4 regions of the Streptomyces sp. NPDC007856 genome follow, and region 3 is predicted to be linked to each of the others. Evidence: riboswitches for the same ligand, from Rfam matches in the RefSeq annotation. Region 3 holds a riboswitch; each other region holds the start of a gene.
What was found. Region 3 has a riboswitch for cyclic di-AMP ahead of ACFYOH_RS13465 (M23 family metallopeptidase). Riboswitches for the same ligand answer to the same signal wherever they lie in the genome.
Positions count from the first base shown of each region.

Region 1 (7,734 bases), on a different contig from region 3:
CCGACTGCGCGTGATCTTCAGCGACTCGGCGAGGTCGGTCATCCGCAGCCGCCGGTCGGGCGCGTCGGACAGGTTGGCCAGCACGGAGTAGAACAGATGCGGCATGCCGGCGTCCTGCTGGAGCTGTCGGTCGATCGCGTCCTCCAGGAGGTGCGTCGCGGCGAGATAGGCGCGCCAGGCGCGCTGCTCCTCGGGGGTGAGCCAGCGGGTCGTCATGCCGCCAGTGTAAGTTTGTTTCAAACTTGAACCAAGATCGACCTTGAACCGAACCTCGCCTCGCAGGAGACCGCGCCGATGACGTACCCGTACGTGCTGCTGTCCGCCGCCGTCTCCCTCGACGGCTACCTCGACGACACCAGCCCCGACCGGCTCCTGCTGTCCAGCCCGGCCGACTTCGACCGGGTCGACGCGGTACGGGCCTCCGTCGACGCCATCCTGATCGGCGCCGGCACGATCCGCGCCGACAACCCGCGGCTGCTGGTCAACTCCGCCGAGCGCCGCGCCGCCCGCGTCCGGGCGGGCAAGCCGGAGTACCCGCTCAAGGTGACCGTCACCGCCACCGGCGACCTCGACCCCGACGCCAACTTCTGGCACACCGGCGGCGACAAGCTCGTCTACACGACCGACCAGGGCGCCGAGCGGGCGGTCCGCCGCGTCGGCGACACCGCCGACGTCGTCCCGCTCGGCCCTGGCCTCGACTGGCGGGCCCTGCTGTCCCACCTGCACGACGTGCGCGGAGTCGGACGGCTCATGGTCGAGGGCGGCGGCACGGTGCACACCCAACTGCTGCAGCTGGGTCTCGCCGACGAGCTCCAGCTCGTCCTCGCGCCGCTGTTCGTCGGCGACCCGGCCGCGCCCCGCCTGTTCGGCCCCGGCGGCTACCAGGCCGGCCGGCTGCGCCTGACCGAGACCCGCCGGATCGAGGACGTGGTCCTCATGCGCTACGAGCCCACCGCCCCCGGCACCGGGCCGGCCGCCACCGCCGCCGACCGGCACTGGCTGCGCACCGCCTGTGAACTCGCCGCGCTGTGCCCGCCCTCGGAGACGGCGTTCAGCGTCGGCGCGGTGGTGGTCGCAGCCGACGGTACGGAGCTGGCTCGCGGCCACTCCCGGGAGGGCGAGGATCCCGTGGTCCATGCGGAGGAGGCCGCCCTGGCGAAGGTCGACCCGGCGGATCCCCGGCTGGCCGGTGCCACGGTGTACAGCAGCCTGGAGCCGTGTGCCCGGCGCGCCTCGCGGCCCGCGCCCTGTGCCGAGCTGATCCTTCGGGCGGGGGTACGGCGGGTGGTCACGGCGTGGCAGGAGCCCGACACATTCGTAGCGGGAGCCGACGGTACGGGGGTGCTGGTCAAGGGGGGTGGGGAGGTCGTCGCACTGCCCGAGCTGGAGGAACTCGCCAAGGCGCCGAACCGGCATCTGCTGGGCTGAGCCCGCACACACTCAGGGCCCGGAATCCTTGGGATTCCGGGCCCTGAGCCTTCAGTAGCGGGGACAGGATTTGAACCTGCGACCTCTGGGTTATGAGCCCAGCGAGCTACCGAGCTGCTCCACCCCGCGTCGTTGTGTCTCTACTGTACACCACACGCTCACCCCCTCGGCGCCACACCGCCCGCGCCCCCTCGCCGGCCCGTGGTCACGGTGATCGGCTTCACGGACGGTGACCGGACGACCGCCCTCCGCATAACATCTGAGACACCGTCAAAAATGCCGACACTCATGTACGGTGGTCAACTCACCCGATTTGCAGGGATCCTGACCGGTAAGTCCACGGCCGAAAACCTTAATGATCAAGCCGAACGGCTTGGAAAGTGGCTGTCGGGTCTATTAACGTTCGATAACGCAGCGCGGTCGTCCCAGCCGTCACAAGAGGCGGCTCCGTGCGCACGCGCCGAATCCCGCAAGGGAGCCGGGGAACCACCACCTTGGGGTGAATCGCGCGAATGCCGCAGTTGGTATACGCGCGTAGGAGACCTTCCTGCTCCGAACCCGTCAGCTAACCCGGTAGGCGGAGGAAGGAAAGGAGCACGCCCGCGTGGCGTCCAACCGGCCCGTCCCAGAAGCCCCGTTCATGCCCCCGCAAGCCCAGCCGGAGACCTTCGGCTACGGCGCCTACCGCGCCGAGGAGGGGCCCTGGGAGGAGTGGAATCCCACCGAGGACTCCGTCGCCCCGCTCCGCGGCCGGCACCGCGTCGCCAAACAGCGCGGCGGTTTCGCGCGCAGCTCCACCGTCCTCGGCGTCGGCGTGATGGCCGCGGTCGGCGCGGGCGGCATGGCCAGCGCGAACACCGGCAAGCCGCCGGTCTCCATCTCCCTGCCGGACCTGGACTCCGTCGAGCACATCTTCGGCGCCGGCTCCTCCGACGCGCACCAGGCCACCACCGGCCTCAGCAAGGTGGGCGTGAGCACGGACAGCGCCGACAGCGGCAACGCCGGCGAGGCCCTGCGCAACCGGATCATGGCCCAGGCCGAGCAGCAGAAGGGCCAGGCCGCCAGCAAGGCCACCGTCGCCGCGATCGCCGCCGCCGACCAGCAGACCGCCGACGCGGCCGCCAAGGCGGAGAAGGCGGCCGCCGCCAAGGCCGCCGCCGCCAAGCAGCAGGCGGAGGCCGACGCCGAGAAGGCCGCCGAGGCCAAGCGGCTCGCCGAGCTGGCCAAGCAGTACACGCTGCCGGTCGTCTCGTACACGATCACCGGCACCTTCGGGCAGCCCGGCGCGATGTGGTCCTCCGGCTACCACACCGGCCTCGACTTCGCCGCCCCCACCGGCACCCTCATCAAGGCCGTCCACAGCGGAACGGTCACTGAGGCGGGCTGGGCCGGCGCCTACGGCTACCGCACCGTCATCACCCTGGACGACGGCACCGAGCTGTGGTTCTGCCACCAGTCCTCGATCAACGTCTCCGTCGGCCAGAAGGTCTCCACCGGCCAGGTCATCGGCCGGGTCGGCGCCACCGGCAACGTCACCGGCCCGCACCTGCACCTGGAGGTCCACCCGAACGGCCAGGCCACCGCCATCGACCCGGCGCCCTGGCTGCGCGATAAGGGCCTCACCCCCTGACAGCCGTCTGTCCGTGGGACTTTGCACCGGCGGCGGAATGCGATCATCTGTCGCCGGTGTTGATGCAGAGCATGACTTCTCTGCGCACACTCGGCTCCTCCGACCTCGAGGTCTTCCCGCTCTGCCTCGGCGGCAACGTCTTCGGCTGGACCGCCGACGAGGAGACCTCCTTCGCCGTCCTCGACGCCTACACGGCGGCCGGGGGCAACTTCATCGACACCGCCGACTCGTACTCGGCCTGGATCGAGGGCCACAAGGGCGGCGAGTCCGAGACGGTCATCGGCAAGTGGGTCAAGTCCCGCGGCAACCGTGACCGCGTCGTCATCGCGACCAAGGTCAGCCAGCACCCCGAGTTCCAGGGGCTGTCCGCCGCCAACATCAAGGCCGCCGCCGACGCCTCCCTGCGCCGCCTGGACACCGACTACATCGACCTCTACTACACCCACTTCGACAAGCCCGAGATCCCGGTCGAGGAGATCATCGGCGCGCTGGACGAGCTGGTGAAGGCGGGCAAGGTCCGCCACATCGCCGCCTCCAACATCAGCCCCGAGCGCCTGAAGGCCTCGCTCGACTTCTCCGACCGCGAGGGCCTGGCCCGCTATGTCGCCCTCCAGCCGCACTACAACCTCGTCTCCCGCGACACCTACGAGGGCCCGCTGCAGGACCTGGCCGCCAAGGAGGGCCTGTCCTCCGTGCCCTACTTCTCCCTCGCCGCGGGCTTCCTGACCGGCAAGTACCGCCCCGGCAGCAAGGTCGACAGCGCCCGTGCGGGCCGCGCCCAGGAGTACGCCGAGTCCGAGCGCGGCCAGAAGGTCCTCGCGGCGCTCGACGAGATCGCCGCCGCCCACGACGCCCCCGTCGCCACGGTCGCCCTCGCCTGGCTCGCGGCCCAGCCGACGATCACCGCCCCGATCGCCTCGGCCCGCACACTGGACCAGCTCCCGGCCCTGCTGGGCGTGGTGGACCTGAAGCTGACGGACGAGGAAGTGGCGAGCCTGACGAAGGCGTCGGCCTGACCTTTCCGGTGACTTCTCCGGCCGACAGCTGACCTCTTTCCGCCGCGACGGCCCTCAGCCACGACGGCGGATTCCGGCGGTGCCGAACCCTCCGCCACCCGACCGGCTAGTACTGGTACGGGTTGTAAGCGGAGTAGGGCACCGCCGGATAGCCGTAACCCGGCCCATACGCCGTAGGCGCCGGCACGGGCGCCGCGTACATCGGCCGAACCTGCGGAGCAACTCGCGCGGCGTACTCCAACGCCGGCCGGGCCGCGTCCCTCCGCTGCCACAGCTCGTCCAGCAGCTCCCGCTCCCGTACGACGAAGTCGGCCCCTGCCTTCCCCTTGCGTCCCCGGTGCCGCAGGAAGGCGAGCGAGGTGGCGTACGCCTCGTACTGGGCCACCGCCCGCGCCGCCGGCCGGCCGCCGTGGTGCCGGGCGTAGTCACGGGCCGTCCGCCGCGCCCGCATCGACCCGAGCGCGAGCGGCTCGGCCGGCCCCAGCCACCCGGCCAGCACATACGCCGGCAGCTCCGCCCGCACGGTCCGCAGCTCCCGCTGCCGGGTCCAGATCGCGAGCCAGGTCAGCAGCCCGAACACGGGCACCATGAATCCGCCGTAGACGGCGAAGAACCCGAACTCGCCGAAGGTGGAGGAGCCGTTCCAGAAGGCGTGCATGCTCATCGCGAGCAGCAGACCGCCGAGCGGCAGCAGCACCCGCCGGGCGCGCTGCCGCTCGGCGGAGAACGCGGCGAAGCCGAAGCCGAGGCCGGTGAGGGTGGTGAACAGGGGGTGCGCGAACGGGGACATCACGATGCGCACGAAGAAGGTGGCGGCGGTGACGGAGGCGATGCCGGGGCCACCGCTGACCTGGTCGGCGCCGAAGGCCGTACCCAGGTAGAGGATGTTCTCGGTGAACGCGAACCCGGTGGCGGTGATGCCCGCTATCACCACCCCGTCGACGACACCGGTGAAGTCACGTCTGCGGAAGAGAAAGACGAGCAGGACGGCGGCGGCCTTGGCGGACTCCTCCACGATGGGCGCGATCACGGTGGCGCCCAGGGTGTCGGCACCGGCCGGATCGGCGGTGGCGGTGGCTATCCACTTGGTCGCGAAGCTGTTGGCGACGATGGCTATCAGCGCCGCCGCGCACGCCCCCCAGGCGAAGGCGAAGACCAGGTTCCGCCAGGGCCCCGGCTCCACCCGGTCCAGCCACCGGAAGGCGGCTATCAGCCAGGGCACGGGCAGCACGGCGAGACCGAGCCCGACGAGGAACCCCTCGGTGCCGGTCTGCCTGCGTACCAGCGCGAGGATGACGAGACCGGACAGCGCGAGCAGTGTGATCAGTGCTCCGTACCGCACCCACCTGCGCTGCCACCAGTGCGGATGGCGGAGCAGCACGGGGCCGTGCGGGCCCGGGGGATACGTCGGAAACGGAGGACTGGTGGCCACGGCATCGACCCTAACGGTGTCGGGACGCGGGGCTGGAGCGGTTTACCGGCCCGGATGCGGTACGCGACGGAAGAGCAGATCGTTCACCACATGTCCCTTGTCCAGTCCCTGCCCCTCGAAACGGGTCAGCGGCCGGAACTCGGGGCGCGTGGCGAAACCGCCGCCCGCCTGCGTGTTCTCGAAGTCGGGATGGGCGCTGAGCACCTCGAGCATCTGCTCGGCGTACGGCTCCCAGTCGGTCGCGCAGTGCACGATCGCTCCGGGCTTCAGCCGGGTCGCGGCGAGCGTCAGGAACTCGGGCTGGATGAGCCGCCGCTTGTGGTGCCGCTTCTTGGGCCAGGGGTCCGGGAAGTAGACCCGCAGCCCGTCGAGCGAGTCGGGGGTGAGCATCTCGCGGAGCAGGATGATCGCGTCGCCGTTGCCCACGCGGACGTGGGACAGCCCGTTCCGGTCGGCGAGAGCCAGCAGATTGCCCTGGCCCGGGGTGTGCACGTCGACGGCGAGGATGTTGGTGTCCGGGTCGGCGGCGGCCATCTGCGCGGTGGCCTCGCCCATCCCGAACCCGATCTCCAGGACGACGGGCCGGTCGTTCCCGAACAGCTCGCCGAGGTCGATGACCTGCTGCCCGTCGATGTCCAGCCCCCACTTGGGCCACAGCCGCTGCAGGGCGTCCGCCTGCCCGGCGGTCACCCGGCTGCGCCGCGGCTGGAAACTCCGGATCCGCCGCTCGAAGTGCGACCCGGCGGGATCGGCCTTGGGACCGTCCGGAAAGCGTGGCTCCCCCTTGGCCCGGGTGTGCCGGACGGACACGCCGGGGGTGTGGGTGGCCGGCGAGGGGGCTTCGGGGGCGTTGAGGAAGTCAGACACAGTAGGACAGATTTTACGGCCCGGCACTGACGAACGGACCGGCGCCCGGGACGGCCACTACAGCGAACCGAGCATGTCCAGCACCCGGCGCCCCACCTCCCGCCCGATCGGCAGGGAAGCGGTCGCCGCGGGCGAGGGCGCGTTCAGCACATGCACGGCACGAGCCCCCTCCTTGATCAAGAAGTCGTCCACCAGCGTCCCGTCCCGCAGCACCGCCTGCGCCCGCACCCCGGCAGGGGCCCGCACCAGGTCGTCCGACTCCGCTCCGGGCAGCAGTCTGCGCACCGCCTCCAGGAACGCCCCCTTGGACAGCGAGCGGTGCAGTTCCCCCGCGCCGTATCTCCAGTGCCGCCGGGCGATCGCCCACGACCCCGGCCACGCCATGGTCCCGGCCAGCTCCCGGGGGCGTACGACCCCCCAGCCGTACCCCTCCCGGGCCAGGGCCGGCACCGCGTTGGGGCCGATGTGCACGCCTCCGTCGATGCCCCGGGTGAGATGGACCCCGAGGAAGGGGAAGGCCGGATCCGGCACCGGATACACCAGCCCGCGCACCAGCTCCGGCCGCGCCAGCTCGTAGTACTCCCCGCGGAACGGCACGATCCGCACCTCGGGCTCGTCCCCGGTCAGCCGCGCCAGCTCGTCGCAGTACAGCCCGGCGCAGTTCACCAGCACGCGCGCGCGTACGACGTCTCCGCCCGAGGTGAGCACGGCCACGCCCCGCTCCGGCCGCCGGTCCACCCGTACGACCCGCGCCCCGTACCGGATCTCCGCGCCCGAGCCCCGCGCCAGCTGCCGGGCGACCCCCACGAAGTCGCACACCCCGGTGGTGCCGACGTGTATCGCCGCCAGCCCGCGCACCTCGGGCTCGTACTCACCGATCTGGGCGGATCCCAGCTCCCGCACCGGAATGCCGTTCTCCCGGCCGCGCTGCACGAGCGCGTGCAGCCGGGGCAGCTCCTCCCGGTCCGTGGCGACGATCAGCTTGCCGGTGACGGCGTGCGCGATGCCGTACTCGGCGCAGAACTTCACCATCTCGGCGGCGCCCCGCACCGCGTACCTCGCCTTGAGGGAGCCCGGCCGGTAGTAGATCCCGCTGTGGATGACCCCGCTGTTGCGCCCCGTCTGGTGCCGGGCCGGCCCCGGCTCCTTCTCCAGCACGGTGACCGCCGTACCCGGCGCGGCCCGCGTGATCGCGTACGCCGTGGACAGCCCGACGATCCCCCCGCCGACCACGAGCACATCACAGTCGTACGCCCCGACCGGCACCTGCACCACCTCCCACCTCGATAGTGCACTGCGCCACTGACAACGCCTTCAAACGCGGCCGGTGCGGGTTCTCAGGCCGGGGCCATCAGCAGCGG
Region 1 is NZ_JBIAEC010000003.1:15,673-23,406, reverse strand. It holds gene ACFYOH_RS08080 (MarR family winged helix-turn-helix transcriptional regulator) at 1-216, opposite strand, end outside; gene ACFYOH_RS08075 (dihydrofolate reductase family protein) at 295-1,428, shown strand; tRNA gene ACFYOH_RS08070 (tRNA-Met) at 1,484-1,557, opposite strand; cyclic di-AMP (ydaO/yuaA leader) riboswitch at 1,877-2,025, shown strand; gene ACFYOH_RS08065 (M23 family metallopeptidase) at 2,033-3,058, shown strand; gene ACFYOH_RS08060 (aldo/keto reductase) at 3,130-4,074, shown strand; gene ACFYOH_RS08055 (PrsW family intramembrane metalloprotease) at 4,181-5,506, opposite strand; gene trmB (tRNA (guanosine(46)-N7)-methyltransferase TrmB) at 5,549-6,373, opposite strand; gene lhgO (L-2-hydroxyglutarate oxidase) at 6,431-7,648, opposite strand; gene ACFYOH_RS08040 (MFS transporter) at 7,711-7,734, opposite strand, start outside.
Region 1: linked by a shared signal. The riboswitch ahead of ACFYOH_RS08065 (M23 family metallopeptidase) and the one ahead of ACFYOH_RS13465 (M23 family metallopeptidase) in region 3 are both predicted to bind cyclic di-AMP.

Region 2 (7,734 bases), on a different contig from region 3:
GCGACGAGCAGATAGCGCAGGGTGCCCGCCCCCGCCTCGCCGGCTATCGCGTCGCCCGCGACGACCCCGACCACCATCGGCAGGAAGAACGGCAGGGTCGCGGCCAGTGCCGTGAACACCAGGAAGAGGCCGTTGTTGGTGATCTGCGTCATGAACGCCGGGCCCTGGCCGCTGTGGTCCACCGTCCTGCCGCCCCGCGTCTGGATCTTCACCGCGATCCCGACCAGCACCGGCACGGCGGCCAGCACCCCGAGCAGGGCGAGCGTGCGCCAGCGGCGGAGGGTCGTGACGAGTTCGCTGCGCAGCAGCCCGAACGTCCACAGCGGGCTCGGCCGACGCACCGCGGATGCGGGGGCCGTCCCGGACCTGGGACCCGTACCGCTCACCGAGGCCGTGTCAGCCCGCGACATCGAAGCCCTCCCCCGTCAGTGCCACGAACGCGTCCTCCAGCGAGGCCCGTTCGACCGTGAACCCCCGGACCCGGACCCCCGCCGCGACCAGGGCCGCGTTCACCTCGGCGAGGTCCCGCCCGGGTGGCTCGCCGGTGACCCGGTCGCCGTCGGCGGTGACGTCCCCGACCCCCTGCTCCTTCAGCACCCGGGCCGCCTCGGCCGGATCCGGGGTGGTCACCACCAGCCGGCCGCGCGCCCCGGCCGCCAGGTCGGCCACCGCGCCCTGGGTGATGAGCCGGCCCCGCGCCATGACCGCCGCGTGGGTGCAGACCTGCTCGATCTCGTCGAGGAGGTGGGAGGAGAGGAAGACGGTCGTGCCGTCGGCAGCCAGCTCCCGGATCAGGGCGCGGATCTCGCGCATGCCCTGCGGGTCGAGACCGTTGGTGGGCTCGTCCAGGACGAGCAGCCGGCGCGGCTGGAGCAGCGCGGCGGCCAGACCCAGGCGCTGTCTCATGCCCAGCGAGTACGCCTTCGCCTTCTTGCCCGCGGCGGCCGCGAGGCCGACCCGGTCCAGGGCGGCGGCGACGCGGGCGTGCCGGGTGCGCGGGTCGGCGGTCGGGTCGGCGGCGTCGTAGCGAAGCAGGTTGTCCCGGCCGGAGAGGAAGCCGTACAGCGCGGGGCCCTCGATGAGCGCGCCGACCTGCGGGAGGATGGACCGGGCCGCCCGGGGCATCGGGCGGCCCAGCACGTGTGCCGTGCCCGCCGTGGGCTCGATCAGGCCCATCAGCATGCGGATGGTGGTGGTCTTGCCCGAGCCGTTCGGACCGAGGAAGCCGAAGACACTGCCCGCCGGGACGGTCAGGTCGAGGCCGTCGACGGCGAGCTGTCCGCCGCGGTAGCGCTTGGTGAGGCCGCGGGTGGCGATGACGCTCGCCTCCGTCGGCCCCGGAGCAGGCTTCCCCGCGGCCTCCGCCCGCCCGGGGGCACGCTTCCGCGCCTCCCCCGCCTCCCGCTCCATGGCGGACGGTCCGTCCATCGGCTCCCCCTCGATCCGCGCCTCCCTTGAGAGTGAACGTACGGTCACGGTCCGTAGTTCCCGGACGGGGTCACTTTCCCGCGTTCGCCGCCTTCACCAGGGCGTCCTTGGTCACCGCGCCGGCGTAGACCTTGCCGTCGTCGGTGATCAGGGCGTTGACCAGGCGGGTGGAGAAGACCGTGCCCTTGCCGAACTTGCCGGAGACCTTGTCGCCGAGCGAGCCGAGGAAGCCGCCGAGGTCACCGCCCCGGGAGCCGGTCGGCAGGCCGCCCTTGGCGCCGCTGTCGAAGGTGGCGATGGACGTCCAGCCCTTGCCGAGGACATCGGCGCCGTTCATACCCTTGGCGAAGTCCTCGCCGGGCTGGGGCGCGTGCTTGCGAGCCGCGGAGTCCTGCTTCTCCTCCGTCACCTTGGCGCCCTTGGGCGGGGTGAAGGCGAAGGTGGAGCCGGCCGGCCGGCCGAAGGTGACCTGGGTGAAGCCCACGTCGAGGACGGCGGCGCCGCCGCTCTTCGGCGTCAGCGTGAACTTCAGCGGCATGCCCGTCTTCGCGTCGACGGCGATGCTGATGGCGCCCACCGTGGTGCCGGACTGCCTGGGCTTGATCAGCAGCTTGTAGGCGTCGCGGCCGGCGACCCGCTCGGTGCCGTCGACCGTGACGGACGTGGTGCCGTCCACCGACTTCAGCGCCTGGTCGGCGAAGTCCTTCGGCGTGGCCGGGGTCTCGGCCTTGCGGTCCTTGCCGGAGTCGGCCGAGGTCCCGTGGTACACCTCGTTGGTCCTGCTGTTGTAGCCCCATACGTTCTTGCCGTTGTGGATGAGGCTGTACTCGGAGCCGCTCTCCAGCAGCGACAGCTTCTGCTTCTCGGGCCCGTCGGCGGCGACGCGCAACGTGTGCGTGCCGGAGACCAGCGAGGTGAACTGGGACTGCGGGTCGGCGGAGGAGCCGTCGCCGGAGCCCTTGCCGGCGCCGGGGGCCAGGTTGTTCGCCAGGCCACCGAGGTCGGGCAGGCCGAGGTCGGTGTCGATGCGCACGGTGCCGGACAGCTGCTGCACGTCCGACTTGGCGATCTTCTCGATGAGCTGCTGTGCGGTGATCCTGGGCAGGTCGGGGTCACCGGAAGCGGCGAGCGCCGGGACCAGACCGATCGTGGCCGCGGCGACCCCCACCACGGCGACCGGGACCGCGTAACGGGCCGTCCTGCGGCGTCGGGCGTGCCGCTCCTCGTCCCGAGCGGCGTCCACTGCGTCGTCGGATTCGTACGGTGCCATGTGTGCCTTACCTCCGTCGTCGGCGGCGGCTGTTCTCACGCTGGTCCATCAGAGCCGCCATTCTCACCCGAATCGGTGAGGGGTGGTGATTTCCGTGGTTTCCATCTCACCAAATCGGCCATGAAGAAGCGTCAGACCTCGGGGCCAACTCCGCATACGACTGGGGTATGACACGCGGGAGCAGGAACTCCCCCGACCCGTAGGGGTCTCACCGGAACGGGGGGGCCGTACGGGAGCGCGGGGGGCGTACGGACTCATGGGCGTACGGACTCATGGGCGTACGGATCGCAGAGCTGGAGGAGTTGCGCGACGGGCGGCCGGAGGCATGCCGAGGGCGCCGACCCAGCGGCCCGTGGAACGGCCTGAGCGCGGCGAGGGGCACGGCTGGAGACATCCCGGGGCTCGCGGGCTGAACGCGGCGAGTCGCACGGCCGGAAACGCGGAGTGACGGACAGCCGGAAGCGTGCCCCGGGCGCACGGCCTGAACGCTGCGAGGCGCACGGCCGGAATCCCGGCGCGACGGAGGACCCGCAATCGCGCCCGGGGCGTGGCCGGAGCTGTGGTGCGGTGTGTGACAGGCGTCCGGTCAGCCGGCGCGGTGGACCACCGCGTCGCACAGCTCCATCAGCGCGGCCTTGGCGTCGCACTCGCGCAGCGGCGCCAGCGCGGCCCGCGCCTCCTCCGCGTACCGCACGGTGTCCCGGCGGGCCTGCTCCAGCGCGGGGTGGGCCCGCAGCGCGACCAGCGCCTCGGCGTGTCGGGCGTCGTCGCTGAGATCGGAGTCCAGCAGCTCGCACAGGGCGATGTCCTCGGCCAGGCCGAGCCGGGCCGCCCGCTCGCGCAGCCGGAGCACGGGCAGGGTCGCGATGCCCTCGCGCAGGTCGGTGCCCGGGGTCTTGCCGGACTCTTGCGAGTCGGAGGCGATGTCCAGGACGTCGTCGGCGAGCTGGAAGGCGACCCCGAGCCGCTCGCCGTACTGGGTGAGCACGTCCACGACCGTCTCGTCGGCACCGGACATCATCGCGCCGAACCGGCACGAGACCGCCACCAGCGAGCCCGTCTTTCCGCCGAGCACGTCCAGGTAGTGCTCGACCGGGTCACGGCCGTCGGAGGGACCGGCGGTCTCCAGGATCTGGCCCGTGACCAGCCGCTCGAAGGCGAGGGCCTGCACCCGGACCGCCTCGGGGCCGAGGTCGGCGAGGATCTGGGAGGCGCGGGCGAAGAGGAAGTCGCCGGTGAGGACCGCGACGGAGTTGCCCCAGCGGGTGTTGGCGCTGTCCACGCCGCGCCGCACGGCTGCCTCGTCCATGACGTCGTCGTGGTACAGCGTGGCCAGGTGGGTCAGCTCCACGACCACGGCCGAGGGCACGATGCCCGGCGCGTAGGGATCGCCGAACTGGGCCGCGAGCATCACGAGCAGCGGCCGGAACCGCTTCCCGCCGGCTCGTACGAGGTGCTGCGCGGCCTCCGTGATGAACGGGACCTCGCTCTTGGTGGCCTCGAGCAAGCCTTCCTCGACAGCCGCCAATCCGGCCTGGACATCGGCTTCCAGAGCCTGGTCCCGCACGCTCAGCCCGAACGGCCCGACGACGGTCACGAGGGGTCTCCTGTCTGCTGGTGTCTGCTGGCGATTACACGGTTTGTCGATAGGTCGCTGCCATCACTCAAGTCAGCGTATCCGGTCCCTGTTCGATCACCGATAGCGCCCACCGGTCCAGCCTGGGCGGTACCAGATCACGACCGGTATGTTTTTGATCAAGTAATAAGAGTGGACATTTGTCGACTTAACAGGAACCCACACACTTTGTCGCGAACCGAGGGGCGAGCGGAGTAATGCCTACACCCCGGACAACGACGGGCGCCACACCGGGGGTTCCGTCACGGGTTCCGCCATGGACTCCGTCACGGCGTCCGCCGCGGGCTTCCACCGATCCACTCGAATCCATCTTGTCCGATTTGAAATACTTTGTTATTTAGTGAATTGGGTCACGGCGACCTCTGGCGCCGAACGCCCGCCGAACCCCCTTCCCCCCTTGCACCGTCCGCGAGTTGAGCGTTGGCAGCCGCAAAGGATCAAGTACCCCATATGACACAGACCAAGGTCAAATAGTGCATCGTGCGCATCAGGTACTTGTTTCGGACATGTGCTCTCGCATACGTTCCGGGCCGTCGGGCGGACGCCGAATCCTGCCGCCGCCCGTGTGACCCATCGACGAACTCATTCGTACGGCAGGAGCGGGGGACCCAGGTAAGTCGCCTGACCGGTCGGCACACGCCGCACCGGGACGGCTAGGGGTGAAGCCGTGCCTTCTCACGAAGGCGCGGCCGGGCACCTCCCCGCCCGAACCCGACAGCTCACCTCGTAGGCGACGGAGAGGACTTCCCATGCCTTCTGCCGCTCGGCACCGCCGCCCCCGCACCAACCGTCTCGCCCGCACCCTCGCCGTCGTCGGCACCGGAGCCGCCGTCCTCGCCCTGCCGCTCATCGGCGCCGCCGGCGCCTCCGCGGCCACCGGCACGACGACCACCAAGCCGGCCTCCACCACCCTCGCCGGGTACCCGAACAACCTCGACGGCTGGATCCGCCACTCCCTCGCGATCATGGCCCAGAAGGGGATCCCGGGCACCTACAACGGCATCTACCGCAACATCATGCGGGAGTCCTCCGGTAACCCGTACGCCATCAACCTCTGGGACTCCAACGCCGCCAAGGGCATCCCGTCCAAGGGGCTGCTCCAGGTGATCGACCCGACCTTCAACGCGTACCACGTGGCAGGCACCGCCCTCAATCCGTACGACCCGGTCGCCAACATCACCGCGGCCTGCAACTACGCCGCCGCCCGGTACGGGTCCATCGACAACGTGTCCAGCGCGTACTGACCGGTCCCGCCGGCCGGCACGGCATCGGCCGCCCGGTGCGCCCACACCTGACGGAGGGGCGCACCGGGCGGCCGTCGCTTCTTCCCGAGACGGTCGTGCACCAGGACGCCGACTACGGGCCGGGGACGGCTGCGTACGGACCGAGGACGGCCGCGTACTGATGTGCCGGTCAGTCGGTCGGGAACAGCCTTTCGAGGACGGCGGCGATGCCGTCGTCCTCGTTCGACAGGGTGATCTCGTCGGCCACCGCCTTCAGTTCGCCATGCGCGTTGGCCATGGCGACCCCATGTCCCGCCCAGTCGAACATCGGGATGTCGTTGGGCATGTCGCCGAACGCCAGCGCCTCCTCCGCCGCGACCCCGAGCCGCTCGGCAGCCAGCGCGAGACCGGTCGCCTTGGTCACCCCGGGCGGCTGGAGCTCCACGGTCCCCGGCCCCGACATGGTGACCGTGGCCAGCGAGCCCACCACCGCGCGCGCCGCTTCCGCCAACTCGTCGTCCGACAGGAATGCGTGGCGCAGCAGCACCTTGCTGATCGGCGCGCACCACAGGTCGTCGCGCCGGCCGACCCGCACCGCGGGCAGGGTCGGGTGCGGCATCCGGTACCCGGGCTCGATGAGCGTGAGCCCGTCGACCCCGTCCTGGTCGACGGCGGCGTACACCTGCCCCACCTCGGCCTCGATCTTGCCGAGCGCCGTCTCGGCCAGCTCCCGGTCCAGCCGGACCGACCACAGCAGGCGGCCGGTCCCGGCGTCGTACACCTGTGCGCCCTGTCCGCACACCGCGAGCCCCGTGCAGCCGAGGTGCGCCAGCAGCGGCCGCACCCGCGGGGCCGGGCGGCCCGTCACCACCAGGTGCCGGGCACCGGCCCGCGCCCCCCGCGCGAGCGCGGCGAGCGACCGGTCGGAGACGGTGTCGTCGCCGCGCAGCAGTGTTCCGTCCAAGTCGGTGGCGATCAGTGAATATGTGGGGGAGGCTGCCATGATCAGAGAATACGGATACCGAGCCCCACCGACTCACCTTGTCGCCCTGCGCACTTACGTACTGGTCCACCCCAAGTAGTGCCCGTCGGCTCCTCGTTGAGAAGGGCGACAGGGCCTGCAGGAGGTCTCAGCCGTGGGCCGCCGCCAGGTGTTTCGTCAGGCGCGGTGAGGCGAACTCCGTGCCGCAGACGAAGCGCATCACCGGTCCGTACGACGACGCCGCCGGCAGACCGGTGAAGTACAGGCCAGGAACGGACGAGACGAAGCCGGGTCCGAGCTTCGGCGTGCCGCGGCTTACCGCGAGCCGGGTGCGCAGTTCGTGCCCGAGGAAGTCCATCGCCGCGATGTCGACCCGGTAGCCGGTGGCGGCGATGACATGGTCGGCGGTGAGCCGCTCGGTGTGCCCGCCGTGGGTGCGGACGGTGAGCACGGGGCTGCTGTCCGGTGCCTCGGCGATCACGACCCGCTCCACGTCCTGCACCTGCACCGCGCTCTCGAAGCGCTCGCGCAGCCACCAGGCGCCGAGCGGACCGAGGACCCGGCGGACCAGGAAGTGGCGGGTGGCCTCGGGCAGGTAGCGGTAGGGGTGCGGGTAGTAGCTGAACGCCCACAGCGACCAGGCGCGTCCGAACGGGGACTCGGGGCGCAGCTTCGACTGCTTCCAGGGCGGCGCGCCGAAGGCGACCCGGCCGCGACCGCGCGCGACGACACGCACGCGTGCCCCCGCCTCGGCGGCGAGCGCCGCCGTCTCCAGCGCGGACTGGCCCGCACCGACCACGATGAGCTCCTTGCCGGCGAAGCGGCTCAGGTCGTGGTGCTGGGAGCTGTGCGAGACCGGGCCGGTGGGCGCCGGACCGTCGGCCGCGGCTCCGGCGAGCTCCGCCGGCAGGTGCGCCAGGCCCGACAGGCCGGTGGCGACGACGACCGCGCGCGCGGTGAACATCTCCCCCGAGTCCAGCTTCAGCTCGAAGCCGCCGCTCTTGTCGCGGTCCACGGAGACGACCCGCACCCGCTCCAGGTCGGGGACGAGCTTGTGCTGGAACCACTCGCCGTAGCCGATGAACGTCCCCACCGGGATGATGTCCTCGTCGCCCACCAGGCGGCGGATGCCGGCCGCGTCGCAGTAGTCGCCGAGGGTGTGGCCGGGCTGTGGGCAGTCGAAATTCGAGGCGGC
Region 2 is NZ_JBIAEC010000001.1:103,085-110,818, reverse strand. It holds gene ACFYOH_RS00545 (ABC transporter permease) at 1-410, opposite strand, end outside; gene ACFYOH_RS00540 (ATP-binding cassette domain-containing protein) at 397-1,428, opposite strand; gene ACFYOH_RS00535 (outer membrane lipoprotein carrier protein LolA) at 1,499-2,698, opposite strand; gene ACFYOH_RS00530 (polyprenyl synthetase family protein) at 3,285-4,295, opposite strand; cyclic di-AMP (ydaO/yuaA leader) riboswitch at 4,899-5,080, shown strand; gene ACFYOH_RS00525 (transglycosylase SLT domain-containing protein) at 5,084-5,578, shown strand; gene ACFYOH_RS00520 (HAD family hydrolase) at 5,748-6,560, opposite strand; gene ACFYOH_RS00515 (NAD(P)-binding domain-containing protein) at 6,688-7,734, opposite strand, start outside.
Region 2: linked by a shared signal. The riboswitch ahead of ACFYOH_RS00525 (transglycosylase SLT domain-containing protein) and the one ahead of ACFYOH_RS13465 (M23 family metallopeptidase) in region 3 are both predicted to bind cyclic di-AMP.

Region 3 (7,734 bases):
AGCGCGGAACAGGCGGGCACCGCCCTCGGTACCGGGTGCCTTGTCAACGGCCGCGGGTGCGGTGCTGGCCGCAGCCGACAACGCCTCCGCAAGCCCCCCGAGCTCCACATGCACCACCAGCACCGGCTTCCCCGGAACGGCAGCCGCGGCCGACCGCAACGCCTCCGCCAGCTCCGCATCCCCCGGCGACGCTTCCCCGATCGCGGGGATCGCCGTCACCACGACGGAGTCGCACGACTCGTCGGCCAGCGCAGCTCCCAGCGCCCGATGGAAGTCCTCCGCCGTCGCCCCCGTCGTCAGGTCCAGCGGACGCGAAGGCCGCAGCCCCTCCGCCAGACACCGGTCGTACGTCAGCACGCCCAGCGACTCCGAGTTCCCCAGGATCGCCACCCTCGGCCCCGCCGGCAGCGGCTGCCGGGCGAGCAGCAGCCCCGCGTCGACCAGCTCGGTGATCGTGTCGACCCGGATCACCCCGGCCTGCCGCAGCAGCGCGGAGACGGTGGCGTGCGGCAGCCGGGTGGCCCGCACCGCGTGTCCCTGCGGGGCGGACCCGTCCCCCTGCACCACGACCAGCGGCTTCGCCGCCGCCGTCCGGCGCGCGAGGCGCGTGAACTTGCGCGGGTTGCCGATGGACTCCAGGTACATGAGGACGACGTCGGTCTCGGGGTCGTCGTACCAGTACTGGAGGACGTCGTTGCCGGAGACGTCCGCGCGGTTGCCGGCGGAGACGAAGGTGGACACGCCGGTGACCCCGGTGACCCCTCCGCCGCGCCGGTGCAGCCGGGACAGCAGGGCGATGCCGATGGCACCGGACTGGGCGAACATCCCGATGCGGCCGGGGCGGGGCATCTCCGGGGCGAGGGAGGCGTTGAGGCGCACGTCGGGCGCGGTGTTGATGATCCCGAAGGCGTTCGGGCCGATGATCCGCATGCCGTACGCGCGTGCCTGCCGCACGAGGGCCCGCTGCCGCTCGCGCCCCTCGGGCCCGCTCTCGGCGTACCCGGCGGAGAGCACGACGAGCCCCTGCACCCCGTGTTCCCCGCACTCGGCGACCACGGCGGGCACGTGCTCGGCCGGTACGGCGACCACGGCGAGGTCCACCGGACCGCCGATGTCCCGCACGCGCCGGTAGGCCGGCACCCCGTCGACCTCGCCGAGGCCCTCCGGGAAGGCCTTGTTCACGGCGTGCAGCAGGCCGCCGTAGCCGGCGTCCCGGATGTTGCCGAGGACGCTGCGGCCCACGCCGCCGGGGGCGCGGCCGACGCCGACGACCGCCACCGAGCCGGGCATGAGCAGGCGCCGTACCGAGCGGGCCTCGGCGCGCTGCTCGCGCGCTCGCTGCACGGCGAGGGAGCGGTCGGTGGGTTCGAGGTCGAACTCCAGGCGGACGACGCCGTCCTCGAAGCTGCGCTTCTGGGTGTAGCCGGCGTCCGTGAACACCTTGATCATCTTGGTGTTGGCGGGCAGCACCTCGGCGGCGAAGCGGCGGATGCCGCGCTCGCGGGCGACTGCCGCGATGTGTTCCAGCAGGGCGGAGGCGACCCCGCGGCCCTGGTGCGCGTCCTGCACCAGGAAGGCGACCTCGGCCTCGTCGGCGGGCGCGGAGGCGGGCATGCCGTCGGCGCCGATGCGGTCATAGCGTACGGTGGCGATGAACTCGCCGCCGATGGTGGCCGCGAGTCCCACCCGGTCCACAAAGTCGTGGTGCGTGAAGCGGTGGACGTCCTTGGCGGAGAGCCTGGGGTACGGCGCGAAGAAGCGGTAGTACTTCGACTCGTCCGAGACCTGCTCGTAGAAGCTGACCAGGCGGTCGGCGTCATCAACGGTGATGGGCCTGATGCGCGCGGTACCACCGTCGCGCAGCACCACGTCCGCCTCCCAGTGGGCGGGGTACTGGTGCCGGTCCTGCCGGTCCGCCGAGGTCTGCATGGGCCCCAGAGTACGGCTCGCGTCCGACAACGGCGCAGGGCAGTCTGTGGAGGACGGAAGCCGGAACCGAGGCCGCGGTTCCGACGCCACGCCGGGCGGACGAAGGTCCGCTCCGGGGCATGCTTCGCGATATGGGAAACTGGTCTAGACAACCCTGAAGACTGAAGGGCAGCAACACATGGCTGAGCGCCGCGTCAACGTCGGCTGGGCCGAGGGCCTCCACGCCCGCCCCGCCTCCATCTTCGTCCGAGCCGCCACGGCCGCAGGCGTCCCGGTGACGATCGCCAAGGCTGACGGCAACCCCGTCAACGCGGCCTCCATGCTGGCTGTCCTGGGCCTGGGCGCCCAGGGCGGCGAGGAGATCGTGCTGGCCTCCGACGCCGAGGGCGCGGACGTCGCCCTCGACCGTCTGGCCAAGCTGGTCGCCGAGGGCCTCGAGGAACTGCCCGAGACGGTCTGAACAGCAGCACGCTGACACACCGGAGCCGCGTCGCCCTTTTCGGGCGGCGCGGCTCTGCGTTTCCGGGCTCTTTGCGCGCACACCGGAATTGAGGCAGCGGTAAATACTGCGCAGCCGAATACCTCTTCTTTGTATACGGCGCCCGTGTTAATGCCGGAGGCCCGACATGTTTACGGCGTGTTGCGAAGTCCTCACACGCTCGCCGGCCCCGGAAAAGCGCAGCCGGTGCACGGCCGTCGCGCGCTCGGTGTGCAGCGCCGTGAGCGCCCGCGCGCGCTCCCCGTCGCCGCGCGCCACCGCGTCGACGATGGCGCCGTGCTCCGTCCAGTAGTCCACCGGGCTCGACGGCGCCTCCACCGCGTACATCCAGGCGATCTTGTGCCGAAGCTGGCTGAGCATCGCGGTCAGCGAGGGGCTGCCCGAGGCCTGGGCGAGCGTCTCGTGGAACCAGCCGCCCAGCGACCGCAGATCGTCGCTGCTGCCCCTGCGGGCCCGCTCCTGGCCCAGCCTGACCAGGCCGCGCAGCACCTTCAGATGGGCCTCGGTGCGCCGCTGGGCGGCCCTGGCGGCCCCGAGCGGCTCCAGCAGCAGGCGCATCTCCAGCAGGTCGGCGGCCTCCTGCTCGGTCGGCTCGGCCACACACGCGCCCGCGTGCCGGCGGGTCACCACGAAGCCCTCGGCCTCCAGGGTGCGCAGGGCCTCGCGGACGGGGACGCGCGAGACGCCGTAGCGGCGGGCCAGGACTTCCTCGGTCAGCCGGCCGCCGCGCTCGTAGACCCCCGCGACGATGTCGTCCCGGATGGCCGTGCACACCGAGTGCGCCGGAATACGCATGACCGACCTCCGCTTTAATCCCCGTGAAACGTCGACGATGGACGCCTGTTCCGTGACTCTATTCCAATGAGCCGGAATTTCCGACGGCGGGCCGGAATCCATGGATATTTTTTGGTCAGCGGATCGGGTGGCGCCCGTGAAAAGACGACGAAAGCCCCGGCTCGGTGAGCCGGGGCTTCGCATGCCAGGCGATGAGGCGTCAGACGTTCACGCCGTGCTTGCGGAGGTAGGCGACGGGGTCGACGTCCGAGCCGTAGTCGGGGGTCGTACGGGCCTCGAAGTGCAGGTGCGGGCCCGTGGTGTTGCCGGTCGCGCCGGACAGGGCGATCTGCTGGCCCGGGGTGACCTGCTGGCCGACCGAGACGCCGATCGACGACAGGTGGCCGTACTGGGTGTACATGCCGTCGGCCATCCTGATCACGATCTGGTTGCCGTACGCGCCGCCCCAGCCGGTGGAGACGACGGTGCCGGAGCCGACCGCGTGCACCGGGGTGCCGCTCGCCGCGTGGAAGTCGATGCCGGTGTGCGAGCCGGAGGACCACAGCGAGCTGCTCGCCTTGTAGCCGGTGGAGACGTAGGAGTTCGCGATCGGGGCGACGAAGGTGTTCATCAGGCGCTTGCGCTCGGCCTCCCGGGCGGCGCGGGTCCTGGCCTCGTGCTCCTCCTTCGCCCTCTTCGCCGCGGCTTCCTCGGCCGCCTTGTGCTCGGCGGCCCGCTGCTGCGCGGCGGCCTGCGCGTCGATGTGCTCGGCCACGTCGTCGCTCAGGGTGAGGACCGGCGTGAGGCCGGTCTGCTCCACGGTGTTCTCGGCGGCGAGCGCCGGGGAGGCGGCCAGGGTGCCGATGACACCGGTGGTGGTGAGGGCTGCGATGCCTGCCGCCTGAGCGGTGGTGCGCTTGACCCGGCCGGGCTTGCGGTGCTTCCCGGTGGCGCACATGAACGCCATGGAGTGGCTGGTCCTTTCCTTCCCTCTCGCCTACCGGGTTAGCTGACGGGTTCGGAGCAGGAAGGTCTCCTACGGGCCCCCTCGCGGAGCGCGGGCGCCCGATTCACCCCAGGGACTGCGTGGGTCCCCGGCTCCCCTGGCTCGCGCCGTGCGGGGACTCGGCGATGGCTGTCCGGTGCCGCGGGTGCGGCGCACTGCTACCGACGAACAGCCCGGGTGACGCTACGTAAGCCTGCTTTCGAACCCCAAACGGATCCGGACTTTTGTAGCGCATCCCACAGGGCAGACAGGCAACCTCCGCCTCAAATCGGGCATCCCGGTAAGGGAGTGAGAACGGCAGGGGCCCTGACGGTCCATAGACCGTCAGGGCCCCACGCGCGTGCGGTTACTCGGCCGCCACGACCGTCACTTCACCGATGCCGAGTGCCTCCACCGGTGCCTTGATCTGGGAGGCGTCACCGACGAGGACGGTCACCAGACGGTCCACCGGGAAGGCGTTCACCACGGCCGCCGTGGCCTCCACCGTGCCCGTCGCGGCCAGCTGCTGATAGAGCGTCGCCTGGAAGTCGTCGGGCAGGTACTGCTCGACCTGGTCGGCCAGCGTGCTCGCGACGGCCGCCGCGGTCTCGTACTTCAGCGGCGCCACCCCGACGAGGTTCTGCACGGCCACGTCCCGCTCGGCGTCGGTCAGACCGTCCGCCGCCAGGGTGCGCAGCACCTTCCACAGGTCCTCCAGCGCCGGGCCGGTGTTGGGGGTGTCCACGGAGCCGCTGATGGCGAGCATCGAGGCGCCCGTGCCGTCCGGTGCGGACCGGAGGACCTGGCCGAAGGAGCGCACACCGTAGGTGTAGCCCTTCTCCTCGCGCAGGACGCGGTCCAGGCGGGAGGTGAGGGTGCCGCCGAGGCAGTAGGTGCCGAGCACCTGGGCGGGCCACACCCGGTCGTGCCGGTCGGGGCCGACGCGGCCGATGAGCAGCTGCGTCTGCACGGCGCCGGGCCGGTCCACGATGACCACGCGCCCGGTGTCGTCGGCGGTCACCGGCGGCACGGGCCGCGGCTCGCCCGGCGTGCCGGTCCAGGCGCCCAGGGTGTCGCCGAGCAGCGCGTCCAGGTCGACCCCGGTGAGGTCGCCGACCACCACCGCGGTGGCCGTGGCGGGGCGTACGTGCCGGCCGTAGAAGGCGCGTACGGCGGCGGCGTCGATCTTCTCGACGGTCTCCTCGGTGCCCTGGCGGAGCCGCGACATGCGCGAGGCCACCGGGAACAGCTCCTTGGAGAGCTCCTTGGCGGCCCGGCGGGAGGGGTTGGCCAGCTCGTGCGGGATCTCGTCCAGGCGGTTGCGGACCAGCCGCTCCACCTCGCTGTCGGCGAAGGCGGGCGCGCGCAGCGCGTCGGCGAGCAGGCCGAGACCCTTGGCCAGGCGCGAGGCGGGGACCTCCAGGCTGAGCCGGACGCCGGGGTGGTCGGCGTGCGAGTCCAGCGTGGCGCCCGCGCGCTCCAGCTCGGCGGCGAACTCCTCGGCGGAGTGCTTGTCGGTGCCCTCGGAGAAGGCCCGCGCCATGATCGTGGCGACGCCGTCCAGGCCGGCCGGCTCGGCGTCCAGGGGCGCGTCCAGCAGCACCTCGACGGCGACGACCTGCTGGCCGGGGCGGTGGCAGCGCAGCACGGTCAGGCCGTTGTCGAGCGCGGTGCGCTCGGGCGCCGGGAACGCCCAGGGCCTGGCCTCGCCGGCCTGCGGCTGGGGATGGAAGTCCATGGTGGCGAGCTCGGTCACTTGGCCGTCTCCTCGTTCTCGTTACCGGCCTCTACGGTGGCTTCCTGCTCCGGGTCCTCGGGAACGTCGGCGTCCGGGGCCTGCTCCGGGGACTTCGGCTCATACACCAGGACCGCCCGGTTGTCGGGGCGCAGACGGGCCTGGGCGACCTCCTGGACCTCCTGCAGGGTCACATCCAGGACGCGCTTGACGGCGGTGAGGGCGAGCTGCGGGTCGCCGAACAGGACGGCGTACCGGCACAGTTCGTCGGCACGGCCGGCGACCGTGCCCAGCCGGTCCAGCCACTCGCGCTCCAACTGGGCCTGGGCGCGCTCCATCTCCTCGGCCGTGGGGCCCTCCTCGGCGAACCGGGCCAGCTCCTCGTCGATGGCGGTCTCGATGACCGGCACCTCGACGTCACCGGAGGTCTTCACGTCCAGCCAGCCCATGGAGGGCGCGCCGGCGAGGCGCAGCAGGCCGAAGCCGGCCGCGACGGCCGTACGGTCGCGGCGGACCAGCCGGTTGTACAGGCGGGAGGACTCGCCGCCGCCGAGGATGGTCAGGGCGAGATCGGCGGCGTCGCACGCGCGCGTGCCGTCGTGCGGAAGGCGGTAGGCGGCCATCAGGGCGCGTGCCGGGACCTCCTCGACGACGACCTCGCGCTTCTGCTCGCCGATGACGTCCGGCAGGGAGCCCTCGCGAGGGGCGGCCTTGCCGTCGTGGGACGGGATGGAACCGAAGTACTTCTCGATCCAGGCGAGGGTCTGCTTGGGGTCGATGTCGCCGACCACGGAGAGCACCGCGTTGTTCGGCGCGTAGTAGGTGCGGAAGAACTGGCGGGCGTCCTCCAGGGTGGCCGCGTCCAGGTCCGCCATCGAGCCGATCGGCGTGTGGTGGTAGGGGTGGCCCTCCGGGTACGACAGGGCGGTCAGCTTCTCGAAGGCGGTGCCGTAGGGCACGTTGTCGTAGCGCTGGCGGCGCTCGTTCTTGACGACGTCCCGCTGGTTCTCCATGGACTCGTCGTCCAGGGCGGCCAGCAGCGAGCCCATGCGGTCGGCCTCCAGCCAGAGCGCCAGCTCCAGCTGGTGGGCGGGCATGGTCTCGAAGTAGTTGGTGCGCTCGAAGCTGGTGGTGCCGTTGAGCGAGCCGCCGGCGCCCTGCACCAGCTCGAAGTGACCGTTGCCCTTGACCTGCGCCGAGCCCTGGAACATCAGGTGCTCGAAAAGGTGAGCCAGGCCGGTACGCCCCTTGACTTCGTGGCGGGAGCCGACGTCGTACCAGAGGCAGACCGCCGCCACCGGGGTCAGGTGGTCCTCGGAGAGCACCACGCGCAGACCGTTGGCCAGGCGGTGCTCGGTCGCTGTCAGGCCCCCGGAGCCTGCCTCGGCTGTGGTCGTGTGACCCATGGGCATGTACATCCCTTCGCGAGCGGAGGCGGTTGTGAAAACCGCGGTTTTCCTGCCGTTCCTGCCACTGTATGCAAACCGTGCGGGGCCTCGGCGAAGTTCCCGCGGGACGTACGCCCACAGCGGATCGCGTAGCCTGCGACTCGCGTGCCCGCAGGACGGCCGGCGGGCACTGTGCGGTGCCGGTCCGGTGCGCCTTGCGGTGCCGGGCGGACCGTGGAAGACCGGGCCATGGCCCCGGTTGTCAGTGCCGCGGTCCACAATGGTCCGCGTCAGATCCATCAAACGCTTCAGTAGCAAGGAGCCGGCAGCGATGGCCCGCCGCAGCACGAAGACCCCGCCGCCCGACGATTCGTACGAGGAGAAGATCCTCGACATCGACGTCGTGGACGAGATGCGTGGCTCC
Region 3 is NZ_JBIAEC010000004.1:492,072-499,805, forward strand. It holds gene ACFYOH_RS13450 (GNAT family N-acetyltransferase) at 1-1,929, opposite strand, end outside; gene ACFYOH_RS13455 (HPr family phosphocarrier protein) at 2,108-2,389, shown strand; gene ACFYOH_RS13460 (GntR family transcriptional regulator) at 2,537-3,223, opposite strand; gene ACFYOH_RS13465 (M23 family metallopeptidase) at 3,423-4,169, opposite strand; cyclic di-AMP (ydaO/yuaA leader) riboswitch at 4,182-4,343, opposite strand; gene ACFYOH_RS13470 (M16 family metallopeptidase) at 4,555-5,943, opposite strand; gene ACFYOH_RS13475 (M16 family metallopeptidase) at 5,940-7,334, opposite strand; gene ACFYOH_RS13480 (DNA topoisomerase (ATP-hydrolyzing) subunit A) at 7,642-7,734, shown strand, end outside.

Region 4 (7,734 bases), on a different contig from region 3:
AGAGCACCGTCGCGAGCGCCAGCAGCGCCTCGGCTCCAGGCCCAGCGCCGAGATCCGGGTGCCGAGCACCGTGGTCGCGGCGACGGAGGTGAGCGCGCCCGGACTCTCCGCCTCGGTCGCCCAGCGCTGCCGCTCGCCGACCAGTCGCAGCACGAACTCGGCGGCCGGCGCGGCCCAGGCGACGCACGCCAGCGCCAGCACTGCCTGGGAGAGCGTCTCGTCGCCGGTCATGTGCAGTCCCACCGACAGGATGCCGGTCGCCATCACGGCGGCCCCGGCCGGGGGAGACCGCCCCGCCCACCACACGCGCAGACCTGAGATGCCCGGCATGCGCCCGATGCCAGGGAGCGGCGGGGTTCCCGCCCGGAAGGGCACGCGCGTGTGGACAGCAAAAACGCCGGTACGCGCGGGGGACCGGGAGAAGCCGGCGCCGCGTTCGTGACCCAGGAAAGCGGTGGCGCGTGGACGCAGGAAGGCCGATGGCGCGTGGACGGAGGAACAGCCGGCACGCGGCGCGTGTGGACGCAGGAAGGCCGGCACGTAGCGCGCATCGACGCAGGAACGGCCGCACGCGCGCGTGGACGCGGAAAACGCCCGCACGCGCGCGTGGACGCGGAAAACGCCCGCACGCGCGCGTGGACGCGGAAAACGCCCGCACGCGCGCATCGGCACGCGATCAGCCGACGCGCGCCCGGGGGCCTCAAGGCGAGGCCCCCAAGCCGCCGGCACCTGCGCGCGTGGTCCGGCAATTCGGCGGCACGCGCGCGTGGAGCGGGGCGCACCCGTGCCCGGGGTGAGTGGTCAGCCCGGGCGGACCACGCTGTGGATGATCGACTCGCCGCCGTAGTAGATCGACTCCTCGCGGACGTACGCGCCCGGCTTCGGGGCGTGGATCATCATGCCGTTGCCTATGTAGACGCCGACGTGGCTGATGTCGTCGTAGAAGAAGATCAGGTCGCCCGGCCGCGCGTCGGCGAGCGAGACCGTGGTGCCCGCGTTGACCTGGTCGTACGTGGTGCGCGGGAGGGTGACGCCGGCGGCCTTCCAGGCGGCCTGGGTGAGGCCCGAGCAGTCGTAGGAGTCCGGCCCGGTGGCGCCCCACACATACGGCTTGCCGATCTGCGCGCGGGCGAAGGCGATCGCCTTCTCTGCCTTCGTGTCGTACGAGCTGGACGTGGTGGTGGACCCCGTCGAGCCGGAGCCCGTCGAACCCGACCCGGAGCCGGACCCCGTGGCGGTGGACGACGACGAGGACGAGTCGGCCTGCTGCTGAGCCGCCTGCTGCTTCGCCAGCTCGGCCGCCTTGCGCGCCGCCTCCTGGTCCTTCTGCCGCTCGATGGCGGCCAGCCGCGCCTTCTCCTGGGCCGTCAGCTGCGACAGCAGTTCCCGCGCCGAGGCCAGTTTCTTCTGCACGGTTGCCTTGGCGGTCTGCAGGTCGTGCTGCGAGTCGCTCAGCGTCTGCAGGCTCTCCGCGGCCTCCCGCCGCTTCTTCATCGTCGCGGCCTGCTCGCCGATGAAGTCGTCGACCGCGCTCTTCTCCCGCGAGGTCAGCCGGTTCATCAGCTGGGTCTGGTCGAAGTAGTCCTGCGGGTCGTTCGCCAGCAGGAAGGTGGCCGTGTCCGGAGCGGCGGCGCCGGTGCGGTACTGGGCCGCGGCGAAGGAGCCCAGCTCCTCACGGGCCTTGTTGAGGCGTGCCGTGCGCCGGGCGACGTCCTCGCGCAGGGCGTCGACGCGGCCGCGCTGTTTGCCGGTCCGCTCCTTGGCCGCGTTGTACTTCTGGGTCGCCGACTCCGCCTGGCGGTAGAGATCGTCGACCTTCTTCTCGACCTCCTCCAGGGTCGGCTTGGCGCGATCGGTACCCGGGGCGGCCTCCGCGGTCTGCGAGAGCACGGCCATGGAGGTGAGGGCGGCGGTGGCGAGGGCGGGAGCGCGAAGGCCGGTTCCGATGGTCCCGCCGGGGCGCGGCTTGCGGTGCGACGCCAAGAGAGGCGACTCCTTCCAGTGGGCCGCCTACCGGGTTAGCTGTCGGGTTCGGGCGGTGGTTCGGAAGGGTTGCCCTACGGCGGCGTCCCGGGTGGGAGCCGGCCGATTCACCCCAAAGGTCGGTGGGTCCCCGGCTCCGGGCGCCCTGCGGGGCACGCCGGACTCGGCGGGGGCCGCGCGGCCCGGCGAGGTTCGCCGGTAGGGGTCGTGCGGCCCGAACGCACGCTAGCCAACTCGTGTGACTCCTGTGAAGGTTGGTGCGTGATATGTCCGATACATTTTCGTGACCTGAGTCAGGTTTCGCTTCTGAGTCATCGGACGGTACCCCTCTGTGAGCAGGGCGCGGGCCGTTCGGCAGTGAAGATCAACTGCTTTCCGGGGCGGCCGTGTTCCGGGGACGGCGACCGGTTGTCGGTGGGGAGCCCTAGACTCGTAGAGCGATGAGCAGCCTCTTTGACGACAGCTTCCTGGCGGACCTCCAGGCCCCTCGCGGGCGCGAGGAGGAGCCCCCGCCGCCGCCCGAGGACGATCACGCTCCGGAGCCGCTTCCGGACGATCTGTTCGGCGGGAAGTTCGACGTGCCGCCGGACCGGGACGCGTACTACCGCGACGGCGCCCCGCGTCCCGCCCTCGACGCGGCGGCGCTGCTGGAGGGGCTGAACGACAACCAGCGCGCCGCGGTCGTGCACGCCGGCTCCCCGCTGCTCATCGTCGCCGGCGCCGGCTCCGGCAAGACCCGTGTGCTCACCCACCGCATCGCCCACCTGCTCGCCGAGCGGCATGTGCACCCGGGCCAGATCCTCGCGATCACCTTCACCAACAAGGCCGCGGGCGAGATGAAGGAGCGCGTCGAGCACCTCGTCGGCCCGCGCGCGAACGCGATGTGGGTGATGACCTTCCACAGCGCGTGCGTGCGCATCCTGCGCCGGGAGAGCAAGAAGCTCGGTTTCACCTCCAGCTTCTCCATCTACGACGCCGCCGACAGCAAGCGCCTGATGGCCCTGGTCTGCCGCGACCTGGACCTCGACCCCAAGCGCTTCCCGCCCAAATCGTTCAGCGCGAAGATCAGCAACCTGAAGAACGAGCTGATCGACGAGGAGGACTTCGCCGCCCAGGCCACGGACGGCTTCGAGAAGACCCTCGCCCAGGCCTACGCGCTCTACCAGTCGCGCCTGCGCGAGGCCAACGCGCTCGACTTCGACGACCTGATCATGACGACGGTCAACCTGCTGCGTGCCTTCCCGGACGTCGCCGGGCACTACCGCCGCCGCTTCCGGCATGTCCTCGTCGACGAGTACCAGGACACCAACCACGCGCAGTACGCGCTCGTGCGCGAACTCGTCGGCACCGGCGAACACAGCGAGGACATCCCGCCGAGCGAGCACGACCTCCCGCCCGCCGAACTGTGCGTCGTGGGTGACGCGGACCAGTCGATCTACGCCTTCCGGGGCGCGACGATCCGCAACATCCTCCAGTTCGAGGAGGACTACCCGAACGCGACGACGATCCTGCTGGAGCAGAACTACCGCTCCACACAGACCATCCTGTCCGCCGCCAACGCGGTCATCGAGCGCAACGAGTCCCGCCGCCCGAAGAACCTGTGGACCAACGCCGGCCAGGGCGCGCGGATCACCGGTTACGTTGCCGACACCGAGCACGACGAGGCCCAGTTCGTCGCCGACGAGATAGACCGTCTGGTCGACGCGCGCGAGGCCAGGGCGGGCGATGTCGCCGTCTTCTACCGCACCAATGCCCAGTCCCGTGTCTTCGAAGAGGTCTTCATCCGCGTCGGCCTGCCCTACAAGGTCGTCGGCGGGGTCCGCTTCTACGAGCGCAAGGAGGTCCGGGACGTCCTGGCCTATCTGCGCGTCCTCGCCAACCCCGAGGACTCGGTGCCGCTGCGCCGCATCCTCAACGTGCCCAAGCGCGGCATCGGCGAGCGCGCGGAGGCGATGATCGACGCCCTCTCCCAGCGCGAGAAGATCAGTTTCCCGCAGGCGCTCAAGCGCGTGGACGAGGCGTACGGCATGGCCGCGCGCTCCACCAACGCCGTCAAGCGGTTCAACACGCTGATGGAGGACCTGCGCACCATCGTCGAGTCCGGTGCGGGTCCCGCGACCGTCCTGGAGGCGGTGCTCGAACGCACCGGCTACCTGGCCGAGTTGCAGGCCTCCACCGACCCGCAGGACGAGACCCGCATCGAGAACCTCCAGGAACTCGCGGCGGTGGCCCTGGAGTTCGAGCAGGAGCGCGGGGAGGGCGAGCAGGGCACGCTGGCCGACTTCCTGGAGCAGGTGGCGCTGGTCGCCGACTCCGACCAGATTCCCGACGAGGACGAGGAAGGCTCCGGCGTCATCACCCTGATGACCCTGCACACCGCCAAGGGCCTGGAGTTCCCGGTCGTCTTCCTGACCGGCATGGAGGACGGCGTCTTCCCGCACATGCGCGCCCTCGGCCAGGCCAAGGAACTGGAGGAGGAGCGGCGCCTGGCCTACGTCGGCATCACACGCGCGCGGGAGCGGCTCTACCTCACGCGGTCGGCGATGCGCAGCGCCTGGGGCCAGCCGTCGTACAACCCGCCCTCCCGCTTTCTGGAGGAGATCCCGGCCACCCATGTGGACTGGAAGCGGACGGGAGCGGCGGCGCCGGTGTCCTCCGGCCCGGCCTCCGGGATCGCGGCCTCGCTGTCCTCGACCCGCTCGCGTTCCTCGGCGTCGGGCGCGTCCGGGTTCGCCACGCGCCGCACCACGGAGAAGCCGGTGGTCGCCCTCGCCGTCGGGGACCGGGTCACCCACGACCAGTTCGGGCTCGGCACGGTCGTCGCCGTGAAGGGCACGGGCGGGAACGCGGAGGCGACGATCGACTTCGGCGACGCCAAGCCGAAGCGACTGCTGCTGCGGTACGCGCCGGTGGAGAAGCTGTAGGGAAGAAGCCGTAGGGGGTCTGGGGGCGAAAGCCCCCGGGCTCTACGTCGGGTCGAGCCCGTGGCTCCGCAGCCACGGCAGCGGGTCTATGGCCGCCCCGCCCGCGGGCCGCACCTCGAAGTGCAGGTGCGGGCCGGTGGAGTTGCCGGAGTTGCCGGAGTAGGCGATCGGCTCGCCGGCCTTGACGGACGTCCCGGAGGCGACGCGGTAGCTGGACAGATGGCAGTACCAGGTCTGCGTGCCGTCCTTCGCCGTCACGATCATCATGTTGCCGTAGGCGCTGTTCCACTTGGTGGAGACGACGCCGTCGGTCGCGGCCATCACCGTGGTGCCGTACGACACCGGGAAGTCGATGCCCGTGTGCACGGACATCCAGTTCACCCCCGCCTGGCCGAAGTAGGCGCTGAGCCCCTTCTGCGTGACCGGCAGCACGAACTTGGGGCGCAGCCGCTCCTTGAGCGCGGCCGCCGCGGCGGCCTTCTTCTGCTCCAGTTCCTGCTGGTTCTTGAGGTCGATCCGCTCCTGCGTCCGGCTCGCCCGGTCGGCGAAGTCATGGGCGCCCGCGGACAGGGTGTTGAGCTGGGTGTCCAGCTTGCTGTTGGCGACCGAGGCCTTGACCGCGTGCGTGTCCGAGGCGGAGGCCGTGGTGTCGTGTCCGTTGTCGGTCAGCGCGCCGACCGAGGCGGCGGCGATCCCGGCGACGCCCATCACACAGACCGAGGGGACGGCGACGGTGAGCAGCGCGGAGCGCTTGGCGGTCGTACGCCGGCGGGAGCGCCCGGCGCTGCGCGAGCCGGCGCGGGGCGTCGGCGCGATGTCCTCCTGGTCGTCCAGCAGCTCGGCGGCGGCCTGTTCACCCGCGGTGCCCGACTCGTCGTCCCCGACCTGCTGTTCGTCGAAGGCGGTGTCCTCGTAGGGGACCTCGTCGTAGGGGACCTCGTCCTCGTACGGGGTCTGCCCGTACGGAACCTGCGGGAAGGCGCCGGTCGCCTGCGGGTCGCCGACCTGGTCGAAGGTGGCGGTGGCCTGCTGGCCGAACGGTTCGGCAGGCTGCTCGGCCTCCGCCGGCGCGGCCTGGCCGCCGGAATTCCACTGTGTGGCGTCGAAGGTACCCGACTCGAAGGTCTGGGTACCCCACGCCCACTGCTGGGTCGGTGGGGCGATCCCGGACTGGTCGGGCTGCAGCCAGGCGCTCGCGTCCCACTGGCCGCTGATGTCGTTGCCCGTCGCCTGGGCGGGGATCGTCCAGGCGGTGGAGTCGTAGACGCCGGAGTCGTAGGCGGCGTGGTGCTGGGCCGCGTACGGGTCGTAGTTCGGGGTCTGGCCGGTCTGCCACTGCGTGCTGTCGTACGCGCCGGTGCTCTGCTCGCCGGGCAGGCTGCCGAAGAGCGGGTCCGTGGCGAAGGTGCCGGTGCCGTCCGGAAAACCGGTGGCCTCGTAGCCGCCGTACGTGGTGAAGTCGCCGTAGGGGGCTCCATGCGTCCCGTACGGCGCGTAGTGCGCGGCGGAGGCGTCTGAAGCCGGGGCCGGGGTGGTCATGGTCCCCGACGGGTGACGGTCGTTCACCAACTTCTCTTTCGCCTCGACAACAGGGGCTGCCAGAGCAGTGCGGTGACTGTACCCGCCGGTACCTGGACGCGACAATCTTCGGCTGGTTTCGCGCCCGCCGGAAACGGGCATTCGGCGGCGTTTCGGGGGGCGCAGGACACGAGTTTGGCCGAGAGTTCGATTGGTGTTCGATGTGTGGTGACTGTTCGTCACCTGTGCGTCACTCCGATGCCGGGCAGATCACGCCACCGTGAGACCGTCGGCGACCCGGTCCCCGGCGTGCGGGGAGTCGAGGGCCTCGCGTATCCCGGCCGCGACGGCGGGATGCACGGGCAGGGCGAGATGTCCGATGCCGGTCACCCGGACGTTCTGCGCGTCGAGGTCGGGGTGCTCCAGGCAGGCCGTCTCCAGCGGCACCATCACGGAGTCCAGGTCACTCCAGAAGCTGACGAACCGGGTACGGCAGCCGGGCGCGGGCCGGGCCAGCTCCTCGATCACCCCCGAACCGGGCCGCATCTGGCGCACGATGGGATGGGCGTTGGCCAAAGGTGCCGCACTGGTCCCCGAGTGTGGTGTACCCAGCGTGACGAGGATGCGCACCCGCAGGTCACCGCCCAGACACTGCACGTAATAACGGGCGATCAGCCCGCCGAGGCTGTGCCCCACGATGTCGACCTGGTCGCTGCCGGTGCGCTCGCAGATCTCCTCGACGTGCCGGCCGAGCAACTCGGCGGCGGCGCGGATGTCGCAGGTCAGCGGGGAGTAATTGAGCGATACGACCCGCTGCCCGCCGTGCTGGGCCAGGTTGCGGCGCAGCAGCAGGAACACCGAGCGGTTGTCGATGAAACCGTGCAGCAGCACCACCGGCGGGCCGGAGCGGACCGGCAGCCGGGCGGTGCCGTCGCCGGCGGGCAGGAAAGGGGCGCGGCGCTCCTGGGTGAGGCCGGTCGGATACAGCAGGAGATGGCAGGCCAGGATCGCGGCCTCCAGGGCGGTCGCCTTCAGCAGCGCCACGGAGATTCCGGCGAGTCTGCCGGGCCACAGGCGCCGGCAGAACGGGAGAAAGAGCGGCAGTACCCCGGTGACCTTCATTGGCCGACCTCCTGTCGGCACACCGGAGGACGGCTCGATCCCCCGTGTGCCCTCATGTCCCACCATGTGATTTCCCCCTCGCCGCGCACCGTAAAACTGCCGGTTGCGGGATGCTGGAGATAACGTTCGTTCACTTCGCGACGGGTGGCGGACCGCGCCAAAAGTGCGGTACTTGTCGTTACGGACG
Region 4 is NZ_JBIAEC010000001.1:290,106-297,839, forward strand. It holds partial or broken gene ACFYOH_RS01470 (tellurite resistance/C4-dicarboxylate transporter family protein) at 1-330, opposite strand, end outside; gene ACFYOH_RS01475 (NlpC/P60 family protein) at 802-1,983, opposite strand; cyclic di-AMP (ydaO/yuaA leader) riboswitch at 1,991-2,162, opposite strand; gene pcrA (DNA helicase PcrA) at 2,424-4,907, shown strand; gene ACFYOH_RS01485 (M23 family metallopeptidase) at 4,950-6,473, opposite strand; gene ACFYOH_RS01490 (esterase/lipase family protein) at 6,696-7,547, opposite strand.
Region 4: linked by a shared signal. The riboswitch ahead of ACFYOH_RS01475 (NlpC/P60 family protein) and the one ahead of ACFYOH_RS13465 (M23 family metallopeptidase) in region 3 are both predicted to bind cyclic di-AMP.